DNA from 2 places in the Peptococcus niger genome. Region 2 is predicted to be linked to the other one. Evidence: predicted binding sites of a transcription regulator. Region 2 holds the regulator's gene; the other holds the start of a gene.
The links. Region 2 encodes HrcA, which represses chaperone genes, less so after heat shock. Its sites were predicted from a motif close to TGTTAGCACTCNNNNNNNNNGAGTGCTAACA; they were not measured.
Positions count from the first base shown of each region.

Region 1: the regulator HrcA is predicted to act here: its motif matches at 2,235-2,265, upstream of BLQ16_RS07475 (co-chaperone GroES).

Region 1 is NZ_FNAF01000010.1:19,792-29,153, reverse strand. It holds gene BLQ16_RS07490 (WYL domain-containing protein) at 1-79, opposite strand, end outside; gene BLQ16_RS07485 (helix-turn-helix transcriptional regulator) at 66-1,313, opposite strand; gene BLQ16_RS07480 (5-formyltetrahydrofolate cyclo-ligase) at 1,529-2,110, opposite strand; gene BLQ16_RS07475 (co-chaperone GroES) at 2,298-2,585, shown strand; gene groL (chaperonin GroEL) at 2,632-4,257, shown strand; gene asnB (asparagine synthase (glutamine-hydrolyzing)) at 4,411-6,264, shown strand; gene BLQ16_RS07460 (GIY-YIG nuclease family protein) at 6,358-6,636, shown strand; gene polA (DNA polymerase I) at 6,633-9,218, shown strand; gene mutM (bifunctional DNA-formamidopyrimidine glycosylase/DNA-(apurinic or apyrimidinic site) lyase) at 9,235-9,362, shown strand, end outside.
Region 2 is NZ_FNAF01000005.1:679-10,040, reverse strand. It holds gene BLQ16_RS05190 (YeiH family protein) at 1-362, shown strand, start outside; gene BLQ16_RS05185 (hypothetical protein) at 386-781, shown strand; gene glpK (glycerol kinase GlpK) at 835-2,319, opposite strand; gene dnaJ (molecular chaperone DnaJ) at 2,449-3,687, opposite strand; gene dnaK (molecular chaperone DnaK) at 3,687-5,534, opposite strand; gene grpE (nucleotide exchange factor GrpE) at 5,586-6,191, opposite strand; gene hrcA (heat-inducible transcriptional repressor HrcA) at 6,209-7,327, opposite strand; gene BLQ16_RS05155 (stalk domain-containing protein) at 7,757-9,362, opposite strand, start outside.

The DNA.
Region 1 (9,362 bases), on a different contig from region 2:
TTGTTTTTCCGGCCAAGGCCATGTTGATAATTTTAGCGACGGTCTTATAATATGTTGAATAGAGCTCACTGAAAATCACCCGGTCCACCTCCTTCCAGGTCGTAAAGACGGTACATCGCTTCTAAGTCGCTCTTAAATTTTTCCTTTGTAAGCGGGTTGGAAAAATCAAGCCTGGTGATCCGACAGATAAAGGTGCGAATCCAGGGGAGCAATTCATTGGCATCAAAAACATTTGCGGTAAAGCGGTAATGGTTAGGGTCAAGGCGGTCAACTTGACCACAACGCTTTTCCCGTTTGAGACGACGGATGATGTGGTTTTCGTCATCACCTATTCGAAGCTCGAAGGTTACCTGTTCCAGGGTCTTGCCGAGTCTTTTGCTGGATACGCCCCACATATGCCTTTCGAGCCGGGTCAGGTCAGCCCGGCGGTTGGCAAAGTTGTCGGAGACGGTCTTTTTAAGTTGAATGTTTTTCATTTTATCCAGCCGGTAAGCGTAGATCCGGTTTTTCGCTTCGTTGAAGGCCATGAGATACTGTCGGCCGTTTTGGACACTTAGGTAAATTTTTAAAGGTAAGAGACAAAGCTTTTGAAATTTGCCGGTCTCTTGTCCCGGATAATCCACGGTGACGGTTACCCTGTCGTGCATGGCTTGAAAAATTTGGGCCATGATGTCACTATCCATGGTTTGGGTGATGTAGTGGTGCTTAAAAGAGAAAAGAGGCTCATGGTCGGCCAGCCGATCCTGCAAAAACGAACCGATAACCCCGCAGGGCGCCACTTCACTAAAAAAATCAAGGGCATCCGCCAAAGGCTGAATGTCTATCAGCGGGCTTCGATGGTAGAAATTTTTGCGGCCAATTTTTTCCACTTGGATGATTTCGGCAGCGATGTAATCATTTAGCTTTTTGCGCAAGGTGGATTCATCAAAGGTCAGTCGAGAGGCTAGACGAGCATCAATGGCTTCAGTGAGGTCTGCCAAGGTCATTTTTACCCTTGGACTATAGAGAACATCAAAGATAGCAAAGTGCAGGGTAATCGTGGCATCGGTAAAACGCTTGGCCTTCCAGGCTTTGTAGAGCGGGTTTTGCTTGCTGACCCGGCTGTCTATGGCCAGGAATACGTTTTTTCCATCGGCTGTTTGATGGAACTGCATATAATCTCCCAACCAGGATTCCAAACGGCGGCGCTCGTCATCATAAGAACGGGCGCTTTTATGATCGTATTCCAGCCGGCTTTTGAGGCCGTAGACGTAAAAGGCTTGCATGTAGTCGCGGATTTTTTCAAAGTTTTTTATGCGTTCATCATAAGCCATGCTGCCGGCCTCCCTTGTTTTTCTCCCTTTATTTTACACAGTTTAGTCCGAGACCTCAAATGACCTTCTGGTCCAAAGGGAGTGCTTATATTTTAAGTCTAGGGGGCAGCTTCTCCGGTAAAGAGCCCTCCTGCCATCTGGTGAAAAGGTATAACATTCAATCAAAAAGAACTGTACCGAATGACTTGAAAGTCATTCGGTACAGTTCTTTTTGATTACAGCATTTTTGTTGACCGATAAATGCCTTGCTCCGTAACGATCATTGGCAGGCGGACATCTGTGTCCTTTTGGGGAATGGGGCTGTTTTTAATCACTTGGCAGTCATAGCCGGCGCCGATAATGGCGGTGCCCTCTGATAAACGGGGTAAGAACCTGTCGTAGAAGCCGGCTCCGTAACCGATGCGGGCGCCGGTGTCATCAAAGACCAGGCCCGGGACCAGGCAAAAATCAATATTTTCCGGTGGAACTTCCTGGATGGCTTCCGGTGCTATTTCTTCCAAGCCCATACCGGTGGTGATTAAGGGGGTGGTGGGGGTGTAAACGGAAAAGATCATATGGTAGTCTTTTTGGCAAATTGGCAATAAGACTTGTTTTCCTTCTGAAAAGGCTGTTTCAATAACGCTGCGTGTGTCCAACTCACTGCCAAAAGATAAAAATAGGGCGACAGTATCGGCGCGGAGCCATTCCGGCAAAGCACAAAGGCGTTCGGTGAAGCTTTGAGCCGCGGCTTCACGTGCTTCCGGCGATAGGGCCTGGCGCGCTTCGGTCATTTGTTTTCGCAATTCTTCTGCTGTCATAAGGCACCTCCTATGTTGGCTGCATTATAACCAATGCTGGAATGAATTGCAACCGGGGTAAAAAATATCAAAAAATAGAAAAAGACTTGCATTTTTAAGGGAGTGTGATATGATATACATATGATGTTAGCACTCGTGAAAGATGAGTGCTAACACTGTGACCGATATTTCATAAGGAGGCTATTTTATGAACATTAAACCCTTAGGCGATAAAGTCGTCATCAAACCTTTAAAAGTAGAAGAAAAGACGCAAAGCGGCATCGTTTTGCCGGGCTCTGCTCAGGAAAAACCGCATCAAGGCGAAGTCATTGCTGTGGGCAGCGGTGTGCTGAACGATAAAGGCGAACGCGTTGCCTTGGAAGTCAAACCGGGCGACAAGGTTGTCTATGGAAAATTCGGCGGGACAGAAGTCAAGCTGGATGATGAAGAAGTGGTTATTATTGCTGAAAAAGATATTTTGGTCGTGCTCGGCTAAGGTATTTTTGTCATATACTGTTGTATTTTTAGGAGGTTAATGATAGATGGCAAAAGAAATTCGTTTTGGCGCTGAAGCGCGTGCGGCTCTTGAAAAGGGCGTTAACGCCGTTGCTGATGCAGTAAGTGTTACCCTTGGGCCTAAAGGGCGTAATGTTGTCCTGTCTAAACCCTATGGTGCACCACTCATTACCAATGATGGTGTTTCCATCGCTCGTGAAATCGAGTTGGAAGATCCCTTTGAAAATATGGGGGCTCAGCTCTTAAAAGAAGTGTCCATTAAAACCAACGATGTGGCCGGTGACGGGACCACCACTGCTACTGTTTTGGCACAGGCAATGGTTCGTGAAGGCCTGAAAAACATCGCTGCCGGGGCAAATCCGATTATCTTGCGCAAGGGCATGATGGCCGCTGCTGAGAAAGCAGTTGAAAGCATTGAAAAAATCTCCAGCCCCATTAAAAATAAAGAGGCAATTGCACAAGTGGCCGCTATTTCTTCCGGGGATGAAGAAACCGGTAAATTAATCGCGGATGCCATGGAAGTTGTTGGCAATGATGGGGTTATCACGGTAGAAGATTCGCAAACCTTCGGCACATCTTTGGATGTGGTTGAAGGGATGCAGTTTGATCGTGGCTACATTTCACCGTATATGGTTTCCGATACGGAGAAAATGGTGGCAACCTTAGAAGAACCCTACGTTTTGATCACAGATAAGAAAATCGGTAATGTTCAAGAAATTTTGCCGGTTTTAGAACAAGTGGTGAAAACCGGTAAGGCCCTGCTCTTGATTGCGGAAGATGTGGAAGGCGAAGCCCTGACCACGATGATTCTCAACAAATTGCGCGGCACCTTTAATTGTGTTGCCGTCAAAGCACCGGGCTTCGGCGATCGCCGTAAAGAAATGCTGGCCGATATTGCTGCCCTGACCGGCGCAACGGTTGTGACAGAAGAACTGGGCTATAAGCTGGAAGACGCTACAGTCGATATGCTCGGCTCTGCTCGCCAGATTACCGTTACCAAAGACAACACCACTATTGTTGAAGGCAAGGGGGCTAAAGAAGCCATTGATGCTCGAGTGGCCCAAATTCGCGTTCAACTGGAAGAAACCACTTCTGAATTTGACCGTGAAAAATTGCAGGAACGCTTGGCCAAGTTGGCTGGCGGTGTTGCTGTTATTCAGGTCGGTGCGGCTACGGAAACTGAACTGGCTGAGAAGAAGTTGCGGATTGAAGATGCCTTGTCGGCTACCCGCGCAGCCGTTGAAGAAGGGATTGTGGCCGGTGGCGGGACAGCCTTTATTTCCGCAATGGCTGCTTTGGATGAGCTGAAGCTGGAAGAGCCGGATGCTGTTACCGGTGTGGCCTTGATTAAGAACGCTCTGGAAGCGCCGGTGCGTCAGATTGCTGAAAACGCAGGTATGGAAGGCTCTGTCGTTGTAGCGGCTGTTAAGGCGAAAGAACAGGGCGTGGGCTACAATGCGCTGATGGACCGTTATGAAGACATGATTGCTGCCGGGATTATTGACCCGGCCAAGGTGACACGCAGTGCGTTGCAAAATGCCGTCTCCATTGCGTCCATGATCTTGACCACTGAAAGTCTGGTGGCTGATACGAAGACAGAAGACCCGATGGCTGCTGCCGGTGCAGGTGCGCCGGGCATGGGCATGATGTAAAGGATATACGGTTAATACAAAACGGATGTGGGCATGGTTCCACATCCGTTTTTTTTATTGAGCGAGAAGGCCTGTGCTTGAGCCTGGCCGGACATTCCAGTATAATAGCAAGAGGCCGGAGTGACCGGCGCGGCAAAGTGAAGGAGGCTGCCTATGTGCGGAATTGTCGGCTATATGCCGGGAGTAAGGGAAATTGACCATCAGACTGTTATCGGTGAAATGTGCGATGCCATGGTGCATCGTGGCCCGGACAGTGATGGAACGTTTATATCCGATAAAATGGTATTGGGCTTTCGGCGGTTGAGCATTATTGATTTGAGAGATGAGGCGGACCAGCCTCTTTTTAATAAAGATAAATCGCTGGCTTTGATTTTTAACGGCGAAATTTACAATTATAAAGCCTTGCGGTCAGAACTGGTGGACTTGGGCTATGAATTTATTTCCGAAACGGACAGCGAAGTCTTGGTTCACGGCTATGACGCTTGGGGCGACGGTGTTCTGCAAAAGGTGCGCGGCATGTTTGCCTTTGCCATTTGGGATGCCCGCAAAGAGGAACTTTTTCTGGCACGCGATTTCTTTGGCATCAAGCCCTTGTATTACGGTGCACCCTCCGATGATGGCAGCTTCTTTTTTGGATCGGAAATCAAGTGCTTTCTCAAGCATCCGGCCTTCCAAAAAGAGGTGAACGCCAAGGCCTTGCGTCCCTACCTGACTTTTCAATATCCGGCAACGGAGGAGACCTTTTTCAAGGGGATTTATAAACTGACACCCGGGACCTGGATGAAGGTCAAGGACGGTTCTGTCATAGCGCGAGGGCGGTATTGGGATTTCAACTATCGGGCAGCAGACTTAAGCGATGATGAGGCGGTTTCTGCCATCGGCGAGACGCTCCGGGAGAGCGTCCGAGCCCATCAAATGGCGGATGTTAAAGTGGGGGCCTTTCTTTCCGGGGGCATTGATTCCAGCTTTATCACAGCCCTGTTTCGCCCGGAAGAAACCTTTTCCGTGGGCTTTAAAGACTATGATGGCGTTTTTAATGAGACGAACCTGGGGGCTCGATTATCAGAGCTTCTGGGCTTTACCCACCATAAACGCTTAATTGACGCGGATGACTTTTTCGGCGCCTTGCCGGTCATCCAATACCATATGGATGAGCCGCAATCGAACTTATCTTCGGTGCCCTTGTATTTCTTGGCCCAACTGGCCTCAGAACATGTCAAGGTTGTGCTTTCCGGGGAAGGGGCTGATGAACTCTTCGGTGGCTATGACAGCTATATGGACACGCCACACCTGGCCTTGTATAAGCGGTTGCCGGCTTTTGTGCGGCGCGGCTTGTACCGGACAGTGGGGAAAAGCTTCCCCCATTCCCGCCTTGGCGACTTGGCGGTGCGGGGGGGTCAGCCGCTGCGCGAAAGCTTTGTTGGACAAGCTAAAATTTTCCCGGATGATGAAGCCCTGGCCTTGTTAAAACCGGCCTATCGAAGCGGCCCATCAGCGGTTGAGCTCTTGGCGCCGTATTATGACAGCCTGAGTGGCCGGGATGAGTTGACCTGTAAGCAAGTGATTGATATTCGCACCTGGCTGCCTGGGGATATTTTGCTCAAGGCGGATAAGATGAGCTCGGCTCACTCGCTGGAGCTGCGGGTCCCCTTCTTGGACAAAGAAGTGATGCGCCTGGCGAGCCGGTTGAAACCGGACCAACGGGTCAAGGATGGTGTGGCGAAGATCTCCCTTAGGAAGGCGGCTTTGGCCGAATTACCGGAAGAATGGGCGAAGCGACCAAAGGTGGGTTTCCCGGTACCCCTGAGAGATTGGCTGCACCAGGAAAAATATTATCTGGCGGTTAAAGAAATCTTTAGCCGACCCTATGTCAGCACTTTTTTTGATCAGGAGAAGCTCTTGGGCTACCTGCAAGAGCATTATGAAGGAAAGGCCTTACGCCAACGCTACATTTACACAGTGCTCTGCTTCCTCATTTGGTATGACGAATATTTTGTGAAACGATAAGATGACAATCGAGGCGGACCTGCCTCGATTTTTTTAGTGGCAGCATGTGTCGGTGGCGGCAAATATGCTGTATATGGTGTATAATAAGTGAATATGAAGACAGAAAACCATCAAAATTATTACGCTTACCTGGTTGAGTGTGCGGACGGCACCCTGTATGCCGGCTACACTGTGGACTTAGCACACCGCTTGGCGACCCACAATGCCGGTAAAGGGAGCAAGTACACAGCGGCGCGGTTGCCGGTTCGTCTGGTCTACTGGGAGGCGTTTGAAACCAAGAATGAAGCCATGGCGCGGGAATATCGTTTAAAACGGCTCACCCGCCGTCAAAAATTGGCCTTGATTGCTTCCGGAAAGACAGGTGAATCATGAGTATATTTTATATTGTTGACGGCAACAGCATTGCCAATAGGGCTTTTTATGGGGTTCCCCCCTTGACCACCAAGGAGGGCGTTGCCACCAATGCCGTCTATGGGTTTATTAATATGCTGAAAAAACTGATTGCGGATGCGGAGGACCCCTATTTGGCGGTGGCCTTCGATGAGCGAGGCAAGGTGTTTCGCCACGCCCAGTATGAGGCCTATAAAGCCAACCGAAAAGGCATGCCGGAGGATCTGGCGGCACAAATGCCCTTGATCAAAGAGGCCTTAAGCTTGATGAAGGTTCCGATTTTGAGCTTGGCAGGCTATGAAGGAGACGATATCCTGGGGACCTTGGCGCCGAAGGCGAAGGCCGGCGGTTTTGATGTGGCCCTGGTCAGTGGTGACAGGGACACCTTTCAGTTGATTGATGAGCAAGTCAAGGTGATTTATCCGCGGCGCGGTTTGTCTGAGACGGAGACCGTTGATTTGGCCTTCTTGCGCGACCAGTATGATTTAACGCCGGCCCAAGTGGTTGACTTAAAAGGGCTTATGGGGGATGCTTCGGATAATATTCCGGGCATTCCCGGTGTCGGCATTAAAACGGCGAAGAAGTTTTTGCAAGAGTATGGTTCCATGGAAAATTTGTACGCTCACTTATCGGACTTCGAGGGCAAAAAAATGGGCGAGAAGCTGGTCACCCATAAAGACCAGGCCTTTATGAGCCGTGAACTGGCGACCATTCACCGGGATGTGCCGATTGATTTGCCCGACTTGGAAGCCTTTCGCCTCCAGGAACCGGATACAGATGGCCTGCGGGCCTTTTATGCGCGTCTGGAATTGCGGCAATTGCTGGACCGGCTGGATGCAGACCAGGAACCGGAAAAGCCGCCGGAAGGCAAGACCCTTTCCGACTTGGCAGAGATGGAGCGGCTGATCAAGGGCTTGGCGCCGGGGGACTGGACTGTCATTTTCAGCCTGGATGCTGGGGAAAAAGAGCTGACGGACATCGCCTTGCGGATTGCCGGAGAGAATTACCACCTCATTTGTGGGGAAGACGGAAAGCGCATTCTTGAAGCCATGGCGCCCCTGCTGTCCGCCGAAGAGACCCGCGTCATCACCGATGATGCGAAGGCCTATTACAAGGCCTTGCGACTGGCCGGGATTCGGGCCGACCATGTTACCTGGGATGCCGTCTTGTCGCACTACCTCTTGGATGCCGAAGCCGGAGACCACAGCTTGGATGGGCAATTGAAAAAACGCTACCGAACCATTTTTTCAGCGGACGCTTCAGAAGCTTATTTTGCTCGACTTGAGGGGCTGGAAAAGATGCATGAACCGGTGCTCTCTGAGCTTGCAGACGCAGGTATGATCCAACTGTACCGCGCTGTTGAATTGCCCCTGGCAAGCGTTTTGGTGGACATGGAATGCACCGGTATCCGGTTGAACATTTCCTATTTGGAAGACATGGAAAGTGAATTTGCCGCCCGCATTGAAAAATTGATGGCCCAGATATTTGACTTGGCCGGCGAACCCTTTAACGTCAATTCACCGAAACAGTTGGGCCAGGTTTTGTTTGAACGGTTGGGGTTACCGGTTTTGAAGAAGACCAAGACGGGCCCCTCCACCAATGCTGAAGTGCTGGACCAGCTGCGGACGGAACACGCCATTATTCCCTTGATTTTAGAATACCGCCAATTGAGTAAGCTGAAGAGCACCTATATTGACGGTCTTTTGGCCTTGGCCGATGATCAGGGCAAGGTGTACACCCACTTCAATCAAACACTGACATCCACTGGGCGTCTCTCTTCCAGTGAACCAAACCTGCAAAATATTCCGGTGCGGACAGAAGAAGGGCGGCGCATCCGGCAGGCCTTTGTTCCATCACAAGAGGGCCAAGTCTTGATTTCTGCAGACTATTCACAAATTGAATTGCGTATTTTGGCCGCTATGACCCTGGATGGCAATTTGGTAAACAGCTTTCGAGAAAAAGAAGACATTCACCGACGAACCGCTTCAGAAGTCTTTCATGTGCCCATTGACCAGGTGACGCGTTTACAGCGGTATGCGGCCAAGGCGGTGAATTTCGGCATCATCTACGGTCAGACCGATTTCGGCCTGGCCAAGGAGTTGGGCATCAGCCGGAAGGCAGCGCAAGAGTACATTGATAAATACTTTGAACGCTACCCACAGGTACAGGCCTGGATTGACGAAACCATTGCTGGTGCGCGGGAAAAAGGTTATGTATCAACGGTTTTAGGCCGGCGGCGTTACATCCGGGACATTCACAGCAAGAACCAGCACCAGCGGCATTTTGCCGAGCGCACCGCTGTCAATGCGCCAATTCAAGGCAGCGCGGCAGATGTGATTAAGCTTGCCATGCTGGATGTAAACCGGCGGTTGGCGGAAGAGGGCTTCAGCGCTAAGATGCTGCTGCAAGTTCACGATGAATTGATCTTTGAAGCCCCGCCCGAGGAGGCGGCCTTACTGATTCAAACCGTTCACCAAGCCATGGAAGAGGTCATTGAATTGCCGGTGCCCTTGCAGGTGGAAGTGAAAGTCGGCTTTAATTGGGAAGAAATGGAAAAGGTTTGATTTTAGGAGGTGGACGATGCCTGAATTACCGGAAGTGGAAACGGTGCGTCGCGGCCTTGCTTCCAGCTTAACAGGTGCCGTCATTACGGCTGTCGAGGTCAATCTGCCCAAGCAGGTCAGGCGGCCGCGAGGAGATGCCCAGGC
Region 2 (9,362 bases):
ACGAGGGCGGCGTTAAACCTGGCGCCGGTGTCATTTGGGAACGGTTCCCAAAATTTGTTTTAGGGTTCTTCATTGCTTCCTTCATCATGACCGCTGTGACGGTCGGCATTACGCCGGAAGTGAACGATGCCATCAATGCCGCCATCATTGGGCCAATCAAGAGCTTACGGACCTGGTCCTTTGTCTTCTGCTTCCTGTGCATCGGGTTGACGACACGGTTCAAGGAACTGGCTTCCGTCGGGATGAAACCGGTCGGCGCCTTCTCCATTGGGGTGCTGGTCAATGTTCTTTTAGGCTTCCTCTTCAGTGTGTTGATTTTAGGCCACTATTGGACAAACATCACTCAAGTGTTTGCCGGTTAATGTAAGATCACTTTGGAGGAATCATGTTTTTTGGACGACGGGTTAAACGGGATCGTTCTCAAAACGAAACCTGTGTGCAAAATGCACAGTTCTTTTTGACCTTTAAAGAGGCAGGCGAATGGCGCCGCAAGGCCATCAGTCCGGCCAAGGCCTTTACCCGGCTGGATAAGGCAAGCCCGGAAGATGTGCGTGCATTAAAGGCCTACACCGCCGACCGCATGGAGCGGGTGGCGCAGATGATGGAGGTCCTCCTGGCCCTGCACGATGACTGGGCCATTACCGCCCATGCTGATTACGTCAAAATGGAAACGGTCACCTTGGATTTTAAAGAAGCCATTGCGGCCCTTGCCGCCAAGGGCTTCACTGAAGACGACTACCTCCTCCAGGCGGAGTACACCCGCAAGTGGGGAATGCTTTAAAAGAAGAGGGTTGCGTTCAATCTGAACGCAACCCTCTTCTTTGCTTTAATCCTTTAATCAATATCGCTGAGCGTGCGCCGCACGGCTTCTTTCCAACCGGTAATATTTTTATTGCGGTCTTCCGAAGACATGGTCGGTGTAAAGCGGCGATTGATCCGCCGATGGCCGGCCAAATCTGCCAGGTCTTTCCAAAGGCCCACCTGCAAGCCGGCCAACATAGCGGCGCCTAAGGCGGTGGTTTCCAGCACATCCGGTCGAATCACCGGTACATTTAAAACATCTGCCTGAAATTGCATGAGAAAGTCATTGCCCGCAGCGCCGCCATCCACTTGTAAGGTCTTAATATCAACAGGGCTTTCAGCGGACATGGCCTCCAGCACATCATGGGTCTGGTAGGCAATGGCTTCCAAGGCGGCGCGAATCATATGGGCCCTGCCGGTCCCCCGGGTTAGGCCGAACATGGTACCGCGTGCATACATATCCCAGTAGGGAGCCCCCAAGCCGACAAAGGCCGGCACCAAATAGACGCCTTCATTGTTGTCCAATTTGGTGGCAAAAAAGTCGCTGTCTGCCGCCTCATCTAAAATGTGCAGGGTGTCTCGCAGCCATTGAATGACCGCTCCTCCAACAAAGATGGACCCTTCCAGGGCATAGGTGGGCCTTTCATCTACACCGGCGGCAATGGTGGTGACCAGGCCTTTTTGGCTAATAATTGGCTGCTGGCCGATGTTCATTAACAAAAAGCAACCGGTCCCATAGGTATTCTTGGCCTCACCGGGCGACCAACAGGTTTGCCCGAAAAGCGCCGCCTGTTGGTCACCGGCCATACCGGCCACCGGCACCATGACGTTCCGCCCCAAATGGGCTTCCCCAAAGGCATAGGATGACGGATGAACCTCCGGCAGCATGGCCTTGGGAATGTTTAAAATAGATAAAATTTCCTCATCCCAACACAAGTCATGAATATTAAAGAGCATGGTGCGGCTTGCGTTGGTGTAGTCTGTGGCGTGGACGCGACCTTCTGTAAGCTTCCATAAAAGCCAGGTGTCTACCGTGCCGAAGAGGAGGTCACCGGCCTTTGCCCGCTTCCGATCCGGGTCTACTTCATCTAAAATCCAGGCCAATTTGGTAGCGGAAAAATACGCATCAATGACCAGACCGGTTTTTTCGGCAAATAAAGCTTTATAGCCTTTTTGCACCAATTCTGCACACCGGTCGGCCGTACGCCGGCACTGCCAGACGATGGCGTTGTAAACCGGCTTACCTGTTTTTTTATCCCAAACGATGGTGGTTTCCCGCTGGTTGGTGATGGCCAGGGCATCAATGGCCTTTGGGTCAATGCCTGTCGCCGCCAGAGTTTCTTGTAAAACGCCGAAGGTCGTTGCCCAGATATCCTGCGGGTCCTGTTCCACCCAGCCCGGATGCGGAAAATATTGGCGCGTTTCATTTTGGCGCACATCCACAATGGTCTGCTGGTGATCAAATATAATGGCACGGGAACTGGTTGTCCCCTGGTCTAAAGCAATAATATATGACATAGGCCCTCCTTTATACAGCCGCGCATTCATAGGGTTATTATACCATTTTAGCGCCCCTTACGGCTGCTTTCTCTAAAAATCACGGCAAAGAAAAAACCACATTGACGCCGGGCGTCAATGTGGTTTTTATTATTGCTTGTCCTGAGGACCTGCTTCGTCCTCATCGTCTTGAAAAATATCGTTGACCGTATCTTTAAATTTACCAAACCAGCTTTTGCCGTCGTCCTTATCGCCGGTCGTTTTAGCGGACGACCGATTTTTCTGGTCTGTGTAGAGTTCTTTGCGGTCTAGACTTTCAGAAAGCTTGGTAAAGAGCTCTTTCTGCTCATCGGTCAAGCCCTTCGGCGTCTCAACAACAACGGTCACGTATTGGTCACCGCGGCCGAAGCTGCGCATGCCTTTAATGCCCTTCCCTTTGAGCCGGAACCGGGTGCCGCTCTGCACGCCGGCGGGGATTTTAAATTTCAGCCGTCCTTCCAGGGTCGGCACTTCAATCTCATCCCCTAAAGCAGCTTGGGCCACATTGATAGGCTGCTCCATATGAATATCGTTGTCAACACGTTCAAAAACCGGGTGCGGTTTAACCCGAATATAGATGAAGAGGTCACCGGCCGGGCCGCCGTGCTCGCCGGCCTCACCTTCGCCTTGCATCCGCAGGCGGTTGCCGTTGTCCACGCCGGCAGGAATGGTAACATCCAGGGTAACCGTTTCCCGCCGCATGCCCTGGCCGCTACAAGATGGGCAAGGTTCATCAATGATTTCACCGCTGCCACCACATTCCGGGCAGGTGCTCTGGGTCTGGATCCGCCCGAAGGGCGTCTGTTGCGCGCTGATCACCCGGCCCGTGCCACCGCAGCGGGAACAGGTATGGGGGCTGGTGCCGGGCTTGGCCCCACTGCCGTGACAGGTGTCACAGACCTTATGCCGGGCCACGGTGATGGTTTCTTTCCCACCAAAAACGGCCGTTTCAAAATCAATCAGCAGGTCTGCACGCAAGTCATTGCCCCGTCGCGGACCGTTTTGCCGTTGGCCATAGCCGCCGGCTCCGCCGCCGAAGAACATGTTGAAAATATCGCCGATATCCCCGAAGTCGCCGCCAAAGCCGGCGCCGCCCGGTCCCTGTCCGCCGAAGCCGCCGAATTGCGGGCCGTCCGGCCCAAACTGGTCGTACTGTTGCCGCTTCTGGGGATCAGAGAGGGTTTCATAGGCGTCGTTGACTTCCTTAAAGCGCTTTTCCGCCTCTTTATCGTCGGGGTTGACATCGGGGTGATATTTACGCGCTTTTTTGCGAAAGGCTTTTTTAATATCCTGTTCGCTGGCGTCTTTATCGACCCCGAGCACCTCATAGTAATCGCGCTGATCGGCCATTATTTATCGTCTTCATTCACTTCGGTGTAGTCGGCGTCAAAGGTGCCGTCTTCACCGGTGGCGCCACCGTTTTCGCCTTGTGCTTCGGCCTGAGCGTTGGCCTGGGCCTGGGCAGCGGCGTACATTTTTTCGGTCATTTTATAGAGGGCCTGGGTCAAGGCTTCTGTTTTTGCCTTAATGTCCTCGGTATCGTCGCCTTCTAAGGCCGTGCGCAAGTCTTTTTGCGCATTTTCAATGGCTTCTTTATCCGCAGCCTCTACCGTTTCGCCGGCATCTTTCAAGGCCTTATCGGTCTGGAAGAGCAGGCTGTCCGCATTGTTGCGGGTATCAACAGCTTCCTTCATCTTCTTATCCGCTTCAGCGTTTTCTTCAGCATCCTTGACCATCCGGTCGATGTCTTCATCGGACAGGCCGCTATTGGATTGAATGGTGATCCGCTGGCTCTTACCGGTCCCCTTGTCTTTTGCGGAAACGTTCACAATGCCGTTGGCGTCAATGTCAAAGGTCACTTCAATTTGCGGAATGCCGCGCGGAGCCGGCGGAATATCCATTAAGCTGAACCGGCCCAAGGTCTTGTTGTTGGCAGCCATTTCCCGTTCCCCCTGGAGGACATGAATGTCCGTAGAGGTTTGGTTGTCGGCAGCGGTGGTAAAGACCTGGCTGCGGGATACGGGGATGGTGGTGTTGCGTTCGACAATCTTGGTCATTACGCCACCCAAGGTTTCAATCCCCAGGGACAAGGGCGTCACGTCCAAAAGCACCACATCTTTTACTTCGCCGACCAGGACCCCGCCTTGGATGGCGGCACCGATGGCCACACTTTCATCCGGGTTGATGCCCTTGTAGGGTTCTTTATTGGTCAGTTTCTTGATGGCTTCCTGAATGGAGGGCATCCGGGTGGACCCACCAACCAGGATGACCTTGTCAATATCGCCGGCCGAAATGCCTGCATCGCTCATGGCTTGGCGAGAGGGGCTCATGGTTTTTTCAACCAAATCGGCGGTCAGTTCGTCAAATTTGGCCCGCGTCAGGGTCAAGTCCATGTGTTGCGGTTGACCGTTGGCGTCCATGGAAATAAAGGGCAAGTTCAAGTTGGAGGTGGTCACCGTGGACAGTTCCATCTTGGCTTTTTCAGCGGCTTCTTTTAAGCGCTGCATGGCTGTTTTATCAGCAGAAAGGTCAATGCCGGTGTCTTTTTTGAAGTTATCAACTGCCCAGTCAATGACCTTCTTGTCAAAGTCATCCCCGCCTAAACGGTTGTTCCCGCTGGTGGCCAAAACTTCAAAAATCCCGTCACCAATTTCCATCAGGGACACGTCAAAGGTCCCGCCACCCAAGTCAAAGACCAGGATTTTTTGATCTTCCGATTCTTTATCAACGCCATAGGCCAAGGCGGCAGCTGTCGGCTCGTTGATAATGCGCAAGACATCCAGACCGGCAATTTTACCGGCGTCCTTGGTGGCTTGACGTTGGCTGTCGGAAAAATAAGCCGGGACGGTAATCACCGCCTGGGTCACCGTTTCGCCCAGATAGGCTTCTGCATCGCTTTTTAATTTTTGCAAAATCATCGCAGAAATTTCCTGGGGTGTGTATTCCTTGTCCCCCATATGGGCCTTATAATCCGTCCCCATGTGGCGCTTAACAGAAGCGACCGTATTGTGCGGGTTGGTGATGGCCTGGCGTTTGGCCACCTGACCGACCAAGCGTTCACCACTGTTGTTTAACCCGACCACTGAAGGCGTTGTCCGGTTGCCCTCCGTATTTGGAATGACGACGGCTTCCCCGCCTTCCATAACGGCAACGCAAGAGTTGGTTGTTCCTAAGTCAATACCGATAACTTTTCCCATATTTAATTCCTCCCAAAAAACTGTTTTTCCTGTAACTGGATTTATTAGAAATCAGCTGTTCCCGCTTACCCGACAAACGGTGGGGCGCAGCACCTTATCTTTAAATTGATAGCCGGCGCGCAACTCATCAATAATGGTATTTGCCGGTGCTTCTGCATCGTCAACCACCATAATGGCCTCGTGATAAACCGGGTCATAGGGTTCACCTGCTCCGGCGATTCGAGACAAGCCGGCGCCTTCCAGGACCGATAAAAGCTGCCGCTGGATCTGCTCCAGGCCGGTCATGACGCTTTTATGGGTCTCGTCATCTTCCGCCGGTGCGGTTTGCAGGGCCATATCAAAGGCGTCTAAAACCGGCAAGAGGTCTTTAATCAAACTTTCGTTGGCGTATTGGTAAATCTCGGCCTTTTCCCGCTGGGTCCGTCTTTTATAGTTGTCAAAATCTGCCAGCAGACGCAAATAACGGGTATCGGACGCCTTGTCTGGTTCGGCTTCAGGCGTTTCAGCCTGATCTGAAGCTTCTGCCTGATCTGAAGCCTCTGCCTCCGTGTTGGTTTGAGCATCAACCCTTTCTTCAGGGTCTTGATGGTCCGCCGGATCCGCAGCAGCCTGGGCATCGGCGGTCAGTGTTTCTTTGTCAACAGCTTCATCGCGCAATGCGCTTCACTCCTTTTCTATGATCGAATATCGCGCAATTGCCAGGCAAAGGAATGCAAAAGGGGAGCCAGATCATTTTGATGTTCCGGAACCAGCATCGCTTTGTCCCTGAATGCCTCTTCCAAGACTTGAACCGTCGTCTGTAAAAGGCGAGCGCTTATGAGATAATTCATTCGTTTTGGGCCCAAAAGGCCCAGGTGGCCGCGTTGGCGACCGATATGATAAGCCGTACAAACCATGGCACAATCGTCCAGGGCATCATCCGGCAATTCTACGCCTAAGCGGATAACCGGAGCGCTACCGGAAATACTGGCCAAGAGATTTGGTACTGTTTCTTCCTGTTCTAAGGCATTGAGCACCCGGCGCAAACTGTCCGGATTGCGGAACTCCGGCTGATCCAAAAGTTTCAGCGTACCGCTTACATAAACCACCCGTCGACCGTCATGAGAGATGGCTTCGCCCAGGCGGTCAATCACATGGCGCGCAAAGCAGGCCAAATCGCCTTCCTGCTGCTGTAAAAATTCCGCCAGCGGCGCCCGCCAATAGTGCAGTGGCAAGCCACGCAAATAATGGTTGAGCAAGCCCTCAATAATCAACATCTCTTTTTCGCCAATGCTCAGCGGCATATCCACCAGTTCGCTGTTCACCTGTTCATCATCGGTGACCATCACCAAAAGCGCCCGTCCCGGCGCCAGAAAGATCAGGTTCAACCGAGCCAGAACCGCTTGTTCTTCCGGCGCCAAGGCCGGCAAGTAGAGCATGGCCGGAAGGCCGGCCGTTTTTGCAAGCCAGTCCACCAAAGCCAGGCGCATGTTGTCATCATTGAGCTTCCCGGCGGTCAGCCATTGACCGATACCGAAGGGGTCTGTCCCGTGTTGCTCAGCCAACCGCACCGGCAATAAGTGCGTTATGTAATAGGTCAAGCCTTCATCTGTTGGGATCCGCCCTGCAGAGGTATGCGGTGCCATGACCAGCCCCGCCTCTTCCAAGTCGGATAAGTCATTGCGGACGGTGGCCGCGCTGACCCCCAGGTCTTTTTTCTTGGACAGGGTTCGTGAGCCAACCGGTTCCGCGCTGTCCACATAATCACAGATCAAATGCTCCAGTATGCGTTCTTGTCGTTCCGTAATGCCCACGACCCACCTCCTTGTCGATTAGCCTTGTTAGCACTCAACCCTTTCGAGTGCTAACCATGTATTAAATTTAACACCTTTACCTGTCCTTGTCAAGTTTATCAAAGAGCTATCTTTTAGTAATTTGAAGTTTCTTATCGCATTCTTTTGTGAAACGGTTACTCTCCCTGTCATTCAAAAGTTAAAGCCCCGTTTGGCTATTCAAATAATTCCTTTGCAAGACTTTAGAGCTTATTGATATTTATTTTGTATATAAAATGACGTCTTTTAGCTCAGAATCTGCACAAATACCCGTTTTTTCAAAGTAAAAAATTATAAAAGCGCCGTCCTCCAGTCACTAAACGTTAACGTTTAATAACCGGAGACGGCGCTTTTACAAATGACTATTTCTATCATTCAAGCAAAATCAAGAAATGTTCATTATAACATTCTTTACTTTTCAGAAATATATACCGCACGTTCACCATTGTTCCACTGAATAGAAAGATCAAGCCCTTCTGCCAAAGACCGCAAAGGAACAAAAGCACGATTTTCACGAATGATTACAGGCGTATTGGCAACCTGTTTCATGCCATTCTTTTCAAATTCAACCGCATCAGGATGAAATTTCAAGGTATTGTTACCACGTTTTGCAATAACTGTTCTCGTTGCGTTATCCCAATCAACATTTGCATGAACCGCTTCTCCTACAAAACGCACCGGAAGATATGTGTAATTGTTCCAGATAATCGGCTGATAAGCTAATTGTATGCGTTTCCCATTGTAATATACGGGAATTTCTTGCTTAGAAGACGTCTGACTTGAAGCCGAACTGCCGGCATTGCCTCCACCTACATTGACAGTTTTTGATGTAACAAGCGTTCCCTGTTCAGACCAATAATCTGCTTTCAGTTGAATGGGTTTCCCTTGCCAAGGCGTAAAATCAACGGTTGCTTCATAACTTGGGAATTTTGCTTGTGCAGCATACTGTCCATTCACATAATAATCCACATGGTCAATCCGATGATTGACATCATTCACGTAGCTGGAAATTTTTTCTTTTCCGGATAGGGTTGTTTTCTCAACCTTTTCATAATAGTAGCTACTTCCCGCACCAACATTGCTCAAGTAATACGGATCGCTGACAGCGGTCTTGTAGGCCTGTAAGAGTTCCGGAACATCAGTGACAACACCATGAACCATACGTGCACCAGGTTCATTATGATTCCAGTAAACAACCATTTTTAAATTCGGATACCGACGGGCAGCGCCTGCGTAAAAACGTTGAATTTCATAAGCAGCAACATTTTTAAGCGATAAATCCGTTGTTCCTTCAATATTCGGCATCGCTGCGCCCTCTGTAATAAAAATGGGTTTTTTTGCGCCATAACGATCATAAATCTCGCGGAAACGATCCATCCAAGTATTGCCTTGTTGCGGTGTGCCATTAGCATTGAATACCGGATAGCTGGATACACCAACCCAATCAACATACTGGTCTCCCGGATACCAAGCCACTTCGCTTCCAATAGGCCAGTCATTCGGACACCAGCACATAACCACGTTAGGCGCTTCTTGATGCATCACATCAGCAATAATGCGGAATTTCTCTTTGTAAAGTTCCGGTCCCCAGCTTTGCCAGCCATTGGAGCCATCCGTCAAATTGAATTCACTGTTAAAACGCAAGAAAATAGGAATGCCATAAGACTGTAAAGCTTTGGCTTGACGACGTAAATTGTCATCATTTTGGATAGCATTTGCATTGGCAACTTCTAAGCCCAGTTGAATGCCTTTAGCGCCAATACGTTTCGCTTCTTTCATATAGGAAGCATAATGGTCCAAGGACTCACCTTGGTCATAATTAATATACAAGAGGTAGGTGGCGTGATCTCTACCAAGCACCCTTTCTGTCGTATGCAAAAACCATTCACCGGATTCAGCTGAAGCGTTATCATTATTTAAGGTATTGTCACCTTGTGCAAATATACCCAAATAAGAGCCTGTTTTGGGCTCAAACTTGGCACCATGATAAAAACGATCCCCAGCTACAGACGCAGGC